Regions from separate parts of the Aeromicrobium sp. MLTX1 genome, predicted to be linked through region 1. Evidence: riboswitches for the same ligand, from Rfam matches in the RefSeq annotation. Region 1 holds a riboswitch; the other holds the start of a gene.
What was found. A riboswitch is a leader RNA that binds a small molecule or an ion and turns the genes downstream of it on or off. The one in region 1 is predicted to bind thiamine pyrophosphate.
Positions count from the first base shown of each region.

Region 1 (4,847 bases):
CGCGTCGTCCAGCCGGACCAAGGCGGTGCCGGTCAGGCGCTGACCCCACCTCCCTGGCGGACCCGCCCCGGCCCCGGCCGGCGGCGGGTCCGTCGCGTCTTCGGCGGGTCGAGGGGTCGGGCTGGCCCGACATCAGGTGTCGGGGTGGCAGGATCGTGTCCCGGCCGCGACACGACGACGATCGAGACATGACCACCATGAGCATCCCCACCGCGACACGGCGCGACCCGTCACCGCTGGCCGCCCGCGTCGGGTGGGACACCCTGTACGCCCTCACCGCCTTCCCGCTCGGACTCCTGGGCTTCGTGCTGACGGTCGTGGGCGTCGCCACCGGCGTCGCGACCCTGATCGTGTGGGTCGGCGTCCTGGTCCTGGCTGCCACGCTGGTCGCCTCGTCGTGGCTGGCCCGTCTCGAGCGCGTCCGGCTCGTCGCGATGCAGGGCCGCGAGCCCCGTCCCACGACCTACCGCGTCGCCACCGGGCGCCAGGGTCCCGTCGCGCGTCTGCTCGCGCCGCTGCGCGACCCGCAGATGTGGCTCGACACCCTGTGGGGACCGCTCGCCTTCGTCACCGGCCTCGCGGCGTTCGTCGTGACCGTGGTCTGGTGGGCGGTCGCGCTGACCGGTCTGACCTACTGGATCTGGCAGATCTGGCTGCCGGAGACCGAGGGCAACGAGACCCTGGCGTCGCTCATCGGCCTCGGTGACGGCCGGCTGGCCGAGAGCCTGCTGAACCTCGCGATCGGCCTGGTCGCGCTCGTGACGCTGCCGTGGGTCGTCCGCGGCGTCGCCTGGCTGCACGCGTCGCTCGCCGACGTGGTCCTCAACGGCCGCAGCTCGCTGTCCGCCCGGGTCGAGCGGGCCGAGGGCGCGCGCGATGCCGCGCAGGAGGCCGAGGCCGTGGCGCTGCGCCGCCTCGAGCGCGACATCCACGACGGGCCGCAGCAGCGTCTCGTCCGCCTGACGATGGACCTCGGTCGTGCGCGTCGGCAGGTCGGCGCCGACCCCGACCAGGCGTCCGCCACGATCGAGTCGGCGCTGGAGCAGGCGCGCGAGACCCTCGACGAGCTGCGCGCACTGTCCCGCGGCATCGCCCCGCCGCTGCTGGTCGACCGCGGCCTCGGCGTCGCGCTCGACGAGCTGGTCGTCCGCAGCGCCGTTCCGGTGACCCTCGTCCACGACCTGCCTGCGGGACTGTCCCCGCACGTCGAGACGGCCGTCTACTTCACCGTCTCGGAGGCGCTGACCAACGTGGCCAAGCACTCGGGCGCCGACGCGGCCGACGTGCGCGTCGTGCCCGACGGCAACGACCTGCTCGTCCAGGTGCGCGACGAGGGCGTCGGCGGCGCCCACCCGGGCAAGGGACAGGGCCTCGCGGGTCTCGCCCAGCGGGTCGCGGCGGTCGGCGGCACGCTCGAGGTCGACTCGCCGGCGGGCGGCCCGACGCTCGTCACCGCGCGCATCCCGGTCGGGTGACGACCGGCGGCGGGACCGCGACCGGGCCGATGCACGATGCTGGTGCGATGCGCATCGTGATCGCCGACGACTCGGTCCTGCTCCGCGAGGGCCTGCGGCTGCTGCTGACCGAGGCCGGCCACGAGGTGGTGGCGCAGGTGGCCGACGGGCCCGGGTTCGTCGCGGCCATGACCGACCACCGTCCCGACATCGGCGTCGTGGACGTCCGCATGCCGCCGAGCCACACCGACGAGGGACTGCGGGCCGCGGTCGCGGTGCGTTCGCAGTGGCCGCAGGCGCGGATCGTGGTGCTGAGCCAGTACGTCGAGGTCTCGTACGCCGACGACCTCCTCGCCGGCGGCGACGGCGGGGTCGGGTACCTGCTCAAGGACCGCGTCAGCGACGTCGACGACTTCCTCGGCGCCCTCGAGCAGGTCGTCGCGGGCGGCACCGTCCTCGATCCGCAGGTGGTCCAGCAGTGGATGGGGCGCCGGGCGGACCCGGTCGGGGCGCTCACGCCGCGCGAGCGGGAGGTCCTCGCCCTGATGGCCGAGGGTCGCTCCAACCAGGCGATCGCGCAGTCCCTGCACGTCACCGAGGGAGCGGTCGAGAAGCACACGCAGCGCATCTTCGCGAAGCTCGGCCTCCACGCCGACGAGAGCGACCACCGGCGGGTGCGGGCCGTGCTCGGGTGGCTGCGGTCCACCTCACGCTGAGGCAGCTCAGAGCGCCGACGTGCCCTCGACGAGGAGCGTCGCCGGCTCGCCGTCGTCCGGCGTGCGGACCACGGGGCTCACGGGCTCGCACCGCAGAGTGCTCAGCTCGCACGTGACGACCTGCCGCGCGCGGACGACGTTGACGACGTGGTCCTCGTCGATCTGCTCGGCCACGCCGAAGAACGTGTCGGCGTCGCTCCAGCCGGCGAGCGAGAAGTGCTCCCACGGGGAGCCGATCGCGCGCTGGACGCCGCTCGCGGCGTCGTGGGCGACGGCCTTGGTCGGCCAGGCCGAGGTGTCGAAGATCGCGCTGCGGTCCGGCGACAGGAGGCCCGTGCCGGACAGGGAGGAGTCCGAGAGCTCGCGGTGGCGCCCCTCGCCGGTGATCCCGACCCGGTAGCCCTCGGGGAACAGCGTGTCGGCCAGGTGCGGGTAGACCTCGAGGCCATCGGCGTCGAGGGTCGCGTCCTCGCGGGACCCGTCCTCGAGGTCGATCGTGGCACCGTCGAAGAAGACGTGCTTGGTGCTGACGCCGTGGAGCAGCGGCATGATCTCGCCGTACAGGTCGGCGAGGTCGGCGCCGCGGTCAGGCTTCTCGTCCGGCGTTCGGTAGAGCTGCTCGCCCGTGCGGGTGTCGAACGCCGCGACCTGCATGACGTGGGTGCCGTAGCGGTCGGTGGGGCCGCGCGACTGGTCGGTCGTGGCCAGCACGGAGCGGTCCGCGGAGACGGCGAGGTTGCGCCACCCGACGTCCGCGACCTCGTGGGTGACGCCCTCGGCACTGGTGAACAGCAGCGTCCCGCCGCGGATCCAGTAGACGCCTGTCGCACCGAGGACGAACTGGTCCACGTCGTCTCCGAGCTCCACCGTCGCGTCGCCCACGTGCAGCGTGCCGTCGAGCAGCCACGCCGGCGCGCTCGTGTCCCACGTGGTCGGACCCACGGGCAGCGTGAACGGCGCGTCCGCCGAGCCCTCGGACGAGCCCGCACACCCCGCCAGCACGACGCAGGCGAGCATCGCCACGGTCCTGCCTCGCACGCTCACCGGGACATGATCACACGGCCGGCCGCGAGCGCGTCGGACGCGCGGGCTAGCCTGCAGGCGAGACACGGGGTGCCCCACCGGGGGCTGAGATCACACCCGTCGAACCTGATCTAGTTCGTCCTAGCGAAGGGAATGTCGCGATGTCGCGCACGCCTGCAGACCTGTCCTCCTTCACCTCCGAGGCCCTGGGCCGCCTCCGCGCCCGCGGGCCGCTCGTCCACTGCATCACCAACAGCGTCGTGGTGAACTTCACCGCGAACGCCCTGCTCGCCGCCGGGGCGGCGCCGGCGATGGTGGACATCCCCGACGAGGCCGGCCCGTTCGCCACCGTCGCCGACGGGCTGCTGGTGAACCTCGGCACGCCCACCGCCGAGCAGCGGGCCGCGATGGTCGAGGCGGCGGAGGCCGCGAAGGCCGCCGGCACCCCGTGGGTCCTCGACCCGGTCGCGGTCGGCTCCTTGCCCGTTCGGACCGCACTCGCCGAGCGGCTGCGCGACCTCGGCCCCACCGTGGTCCGCGGCAACGCCTCGGAGGTCATCGCCGTCAGCGGGTCCGGAGGCGGCGGCCGCGGCGTCGACGCCACGGACGACGTCGAGGGCGCCGTCGAGTCGGCGCGTCTCCTGGCCACGCGGACCGGCGGTGTGGTGGCGGTCTCCGGCCAGGTCGACGTCGTGACCGACGGCGAGCGCCTGGTCCGGATCGCCAACGGCGACCCCCTGCTGACGAAGATCACTGGCGGTGGCTGCGCGCTCGGCGCGTTGATGGCGGCGTTCGCGTCGGTCGACGACGACCGGCTGGCCACCACGGTCGCCGCGGTCACCGTCTACACGGTCGCGGCCGAGCTCGCGGCGAAGCAGAGCGCCGGCCCGGGCACGTTCGGCCCGGCCTTCCTCGACGCACTGGCGTCGATCGACGCGACCGACCTCGACGCCCGGGCGCGGCTGTCGTGAGCGCCGACCTGTCGGTGTACCTCGTCACCGACGCGGCGGTCGCCGCGTCGCGCGGACGGGAGGTCGTGGAGGTGGTCGCCGCGGCGGCCGCCGGGGGAGTGACGGCGGTGCAGGTGCGCGAGAAGGAGGCGCCCGCCGCCGCCTTCCTCGACACGGTGATCGCCGTCTCCGAGGTCCTGCCCGAGCACGTGGCGCTGATCGTCAACGACCGCGTCGACGTGTTCCTCGCCGCGCGCGCCCGCGGTGCCCGGGTCACGGGCGTGCATCTCGGGCAGACGGACCTCCCACCCTCAGTGGTGCGCGAGCTCGTCGGCCCCGAGGCGCTGATCGGGCTGAGCGCCGCCACCCCTGCGGAGCTGGCTGCGGCCGAGCAGGATCCCGGCCGTGTCGACTACGTGGGCATCGGGGTGCTGCGCGCGACCACGACGAAGCCGGACGCACCGCCGGCGCTGGGGGTCGACGGGTTCGGGCAGCTCGCACGCAGCAGTTCCCTGCCCGCCGTCGCGATCGGCGGCATCACGAGTGCGGACCTGCCCGAGCTGCGCGCCGCGGGCGCGGCCGGAGCGGCCGTCGTCTCCTCGATCTGCGGTGCGGCCGATCCGCGCGCTGCCGCGCGCGAGCACGCCGACGCCTGGGGCCTGGCATGAGCGCCCCGGTGCGGGTGCCTCGCGTGCTCTCGATCG
Region 1 covers NZ_JBKFDN010000004.1:13,973-18,819, forward strand. The annotation lists gene ACK99Q_RS17315 (fibronectin type III domain-containing protein) at 1-43, shown strand, start outside; gene ACK99Q_RS17320 (sensor histidine kinase) at 189-1,475, shown strand; gene ACK99Q_RS17325 (LuxR C-terminal-related transcriptional regulator) at 1,523-2,170, shown strand; gene ACK99Q_RS17330 (hypothetical protein) at 2,177-3,214, opposite strand; TPP riboswitch at 3,270-3,364, shown strand; gene thiM (hydroxyethylthiazole kinase) at 3,355-4,164, shown strand; gene thiE (thiamine phosphate synthase) at 4,161-4,811, shown strand; gene ACK99Q_RS17345 (bifunctional hydroxymethylpyrimidine kinase/phosphomethylpyrimidine kinase) at 4,808-4,847, shown strand, end outside.

Region 2 (4,847 bases), on a different contig from region 1:
ACGGCGGTGAAGGCCAGGCCGTTGTCGACGACGGTGATCACCATGGCGGCGACCATGAGCGCGATCGCGACGGGGGATCCCTCGAGCACGGCCAGCGCCAGCATCGAGACGGTGGCCGCCACGGCCACCTGCCGCATCGGTCCGAGGCGGTCGCCGACGCGGTCGGACCACCAGCCCGCGGCGATGCGACCGCCGGCGCCGAGCACCTGCGAGACGGCGTAGAGCGCGCCGGCCGCGGCCGGGCTCCAGCCGTGCTGGTCGATGAGCCACAGCAGCATGAACGTCCACACCGCGTACTGCGGGATGACGAGCAGCGCCGAGGCCCCGTGGATCCGCACGAGACGCCGGTCGCCGCGGTAGGGATTGGCGCGGGGGTCCGTGCCCTCCGTCGCGTGCCGCGGCGGGTCGACCACGGTGAGCGCGATGAACACGGTGGCGAGTGCCGCGACGACGAGGCAGCCCAGCACGATCGGCGCGACGCCCCACGACTGCACGCCGGCGGGGACGACGAGCGCCGCGACGCCGACGCCGAGCGGCAGTCCCGTCTGACGGATGCCCATCGCGAGGCCGCGCCGGTGCGCGGGGAACCAGCCCACGACGAGCCGGCCGCTGGCCGAGTTGGAGCTGCCCGCCGCCACGCCGCACAGGCCGAAGCCGAGCGCGAGCACGACCACGTCGTCGGCGCGGGCGCCCGACCAGGCCACGGCACAGCCCGCGACCAGCAGGACGAGGCCGGACGTCAGCGCGATCCGCTCGCCCACGCGGTCGACGATCGCGCCCCACGCCACGAGGGTGAGCAGCGTGCCGACGGTGGGGGCGGCGGCGAGCGCGCCGGTGGCGACGAGGGGGACTCCCTCGTCGAGGTGCAGGTGCGGGATCAGCAGCAGCGGCGTGCTGACCACGGCGGTCGCGGTGACCTGCGCGATCATCGCCGCGACCAGCATGAGCCACGGGCTCGGGCGGCGCGTCACCTCCGCGTGCGGGTCATCCGAGCGCGCCCACGTGCGCCAGCGCCTGCTGCAGCAGCACGCCGCGCCCGCCCTCGAGCTCGTCGAGGATCGCGGGGCTGAGCGCCTCCTGCGGGGTCAGCCACGAGAGCTCGAGCGCGTCCTGTCGCGGGTCGCACTCACCGGTGACCGCCACGACGTAGGCCAGCGCGACGGCGTGCTGGCGCGCGTCGTACAGCGGCGTGACGCCGGGGATCGGGAAGTACTCGGCGACTGTGAAGGGCACGATGTCGGCCGGCAGCTGCGGGAACGCCGTGGGGCCGAGGTCCTTCTCGAGGTTGCGCATCAGGGCCGAGCGGATGGGCTCGCCGTGCAGCACGCGACCGGACACGAACGAGCGCGCCATCGTGCCGGTGGTGGGGGAGCCGCGCAGCAGCAGGCCGACCTGCTCGACCTGGCCGAGGCTGTCCAGCCGGACCGGGATCGCCTCGACGTAGAGGATCGGGACACGGGACCGGGTCTCCTCGAGCTGGAAGTCGGAGAGCCAGCCGGGGTTCGGGTCGGGGGTGCGCACGGAGGGCATGCGCCCATTGTGGTCGATCCCTGGCTGACGGCAGCGGACGCGGACGTGAACGCGGGTTGTCACTACCAGTTACAGCACTTAGGGTGAGCCACATCACAGGGCCCGTCCGTCTCAGGGGACGGGCCTGCCGGAGGAAGGCTCGCCCGTGATCCGCACGTCCCGAACGTCCCAGCGCCTCGTCGCCGCAGGCTCGGCCGCGGCCGCCCTGGCCGCCGCAGCCGTGGTCGGAGTGGGGCTCGTCTCGCCCGCCTCGGCCGCCGACGTGGAGCTGGAGAGGTCCTTCGACTACACGTGCCAGGTGACGGCCGGAGGCCTCAACCTCGGCGAGCACGTGATCGGCGTTCTGGCGTCGACCACCGCGCCCGAGTCGGTCTCGCCGGGTGAGGTGATCGCGCCGCGCACCGTGAACATCACGCTCACGATGCCCGAGCTGCTGCGCCAGTCCACGGCGGTGCTCCTGCAGGGGCGCGAGGCCGCCGGCGAGTCGACCGACTCGGCCGTCACCCTGACCTCGGGTGGCGAGACCACCAGCGTCCCGATCCCGAACCTCGGCTCGCCGCGCACGCCGATCCCGCAGACGGCGAACGAGCCGTGGACGATCCCGGCGTCGGGCACCGTCCCCGAGATCACGACCCCGGCCACCGCGACCGGCTCGGTCGTCCTCGGCATGCCGAGCAGCTTCTCGATCGCCGCCACCATCTACAAGGCGGACGACTCGACGGTCCCGTCGAGCCTGACCTGCGCCGGCCCCTCCGACCTGTCGCTCGGCACCATCGCGGTCACGGCGGGCAGCGAGCCGACCACCGGCCCGACCTCGGAGCCCACGACGGAGCCGACCAGCGAGCCGACCTCGGAGCCGACGAGCGAGCCGACCTCGGAACCGACCAGCGAGCCGACGTCGGAACCGACCACGACCCCCACCACCAGCCCGACCGATCCGCCGGCGGAGGACGTCGACCTGTCGAAGAGCTTCGACTACACGTGCCGCGTCACGGCCGGCGGACTCGACCTCGGCTCGCACGTCATCAAGGTCCTGGCCGAGACCACGATCCCGTCGCGGGTCCAGGTCGGCGACGTCATCTCCTCGCGCGGCGTCGACATCACCCTGACCCTGCCCGAGCTGCTGCGGCAGTCCACCGCGATGCTGCTCCAGGGCCGCGAGGCCGAGGGCGGCTCGACGGACTCGTCGATCACCCTGACCACGGGTGGCCAGACGCAGACGGTGGCCATCCAGGACCTGAAGTCGGCCCGCACGCCGATCCCGCAGGTCGCCGACGAGCCCTGGCTGATCCCCGCCACCGGCACGGTCCCCGAGATCACGGTCCCGGAGTACGCCGAGACCTCGGTGCGCCTGGGCATGCCCGAGGCGTTCACGATCCAGGCCACGATCCACAAGGCCGACGCCTCGACCGTCCCGTCCAACCTGACCTGCGCGGGTCCCGACGAGCTGGGCCTCGGCTCGATCCCGGTCGGCGACGCCGAGCCGGAGCCCACCACGGGACCCACCAGCCAGCCGACGACCGCCCCGACCACGCAGCCGACGACCGAGCCCACGGGTGAGCCCACCACGGCTCCGACGACCGGGCCGGGCGACGACGAGGACCCCGACGCGGTGGAGCTGCTGAGCGACGACGTGCTGTCGCCCGGCGACACCATCACCTTCGCCTTCGGCTCGAACTGGATCGGCAAGGAGCTCGAGTTCGAGCTGCGCTCCGACCCGATCCCGATGGGCACGAAGGTCGTGCCCACGTCCGGCGAGGTGTCGGTGCGCATCCCGACCAACGCGCCCGCCGGCTCGCACGACGTCGTGGTGCTCAGCCGCGGCGAGGTGATCGCCTCGGTGCCGGTCGAGATCCTCCCCGCCGACGCCGCGGCCGACACGACCGACGACGAGTGGGTCAGCGACGGCTACCTCGCCGCGACGGGCGGTCCCGCCATGAGTGCCGCGCTGCTCGGCGGCGTGCTGGTGCTGGCCGGAGGAGCGGCCCTCGTGCTGCGCCGCCGCACGCGTCGCGACTGACGCACGAGTGAGCGGGGGCGGATCCTCGGGTCCGCCCCCGCTGCCGTGCCCGGCCCGTGCGGGCTAGGCTGGCAGCACCACGACAGGGGAGCGCCATGCAGAGGGCGCTGAGAGTGCGGAACAGCCGCAGACCCTTGAACCTGCTCCGGTTAGCACCGGCGAAGGGAGTCATCATGAATTCTGCCGTCACATCCACGACCCGACTCACCCGCTACCGCACGATCGATCTCGTCACGATCGCGATGCTCGGCGTCGCCTTCGGCGTCGTCTTCTGGGGCTGGGGGAAGTTCTACGACGTCATCGACCTCGGCGCCGCGGTCGGCTTCAAGCCCGCGGCCGCCCTCCTGGGCGGCATGTGGCTCATCGCCGGCGTCGTCGGCGGTCTGATCGTCCGCAAGCCCGGCGCCGCGTTCGCCACCGAGTTCATCGCCGCCCTCGTGTCGATGCTGGTCCTGGGCGGCACGTCCTGGGGCAGCACCGTCCTGATCTCGGGCGTCGTGCAGGGCCTGGGCGCCGAGCTGATCTTCGCGCTGTTCCTCTACCGCCGCTTCGACCTGCTCACGGCGGCCCTCGGTGGCGCGCTGTCGGGTGCGCTCGAGGCGTTCTACGAGTGGAAGTACTACTTCCCCGACTGGGACCTGCAGTGGCGGCTGATGCACCTGGGCTTCCTCGTCACCTCCGGCATCGTCATCGCAGGCTTCGGCGGCTGGCTGCTGGTGCGCTCGCTGGCGAAGGCGGGTGCCCTCGACTCCTTCCCCTCCGGGCGGCCGTAGCGCGTGACGATCGCGTTCCGCGACTTCACCTGGACGCCCCTCCACGGCAGGCGGCCCGCCCTCGACCGGCTCGACCTGAGGATCGAGCGCGGCGAGCGCGTGCTGCTCGTCGGGCCCAGCGGCAGCGGCAAGTCCACGGCGCTCCACGCCGTCGCCGGTGCGCTGGGCTCGACGCTCGTGGGGGACGCGTCCGGGGCGGTCGAGGTCGACGGGCGGATCGGCCTGGTCACGCAGAGCCCGTCGGCCTCGATCGTCGCCGACCGTGTCGGGCGTGACGTCGCGTTCGGTCCCGAGAACCTCGGCCTGCCGCGCGACGAGATCTGGCGGCGGGTCGACGCGGCGCTGGACGCCGTGGGACTGCCGTACGACCGCGACCGCTTCACCAGTGCGCTGTCGGGCGGTGAGCGGCACCGGCTCGCGCTCGCCGGCGCGCTGGCCACCGAGCCCGACCTGCTGCTCCTCGACGAGCCGACGTCGATGCTCGACCCCGCGCTGGTCGAGGTGGTCCGCGACGCCGTCCTGGC
Region 2 covers NZ_JBKFDN010000001.1:628,483-633,329, reverse strand. The annotation lists gene ACK99Q_RS02940 (MFS transporter) at 1-971, opposite strand, end outside; gene ACK99Q_RS02935 (DUF4916 domain-containing protein) at 985-1,530, opposite strand; gene ACK99Q_RS02930 (DUF6801 domain-containing protein) at 1,676-3,550, shown strand; TPP riboswitch at 3,625-3,734, shown strand; gene ACK99Q_RS02925 (ECF transporter S component) at 3,724-4,323, shown strand; gene ACK99Q_RS02920 (ABC transporter ATP-binding protein) at 4,327-4,847, shown strand, end outside.
Region 2: it holds a riboswitch for thiamine pyrophosphate, as region 1 does, so the genes downstream of both, ACK99Q_RS02925 (ECF transporter S component) here and thiM (hydroxyethylthiazole kinase) in region 1, are expected to answer to the same signal.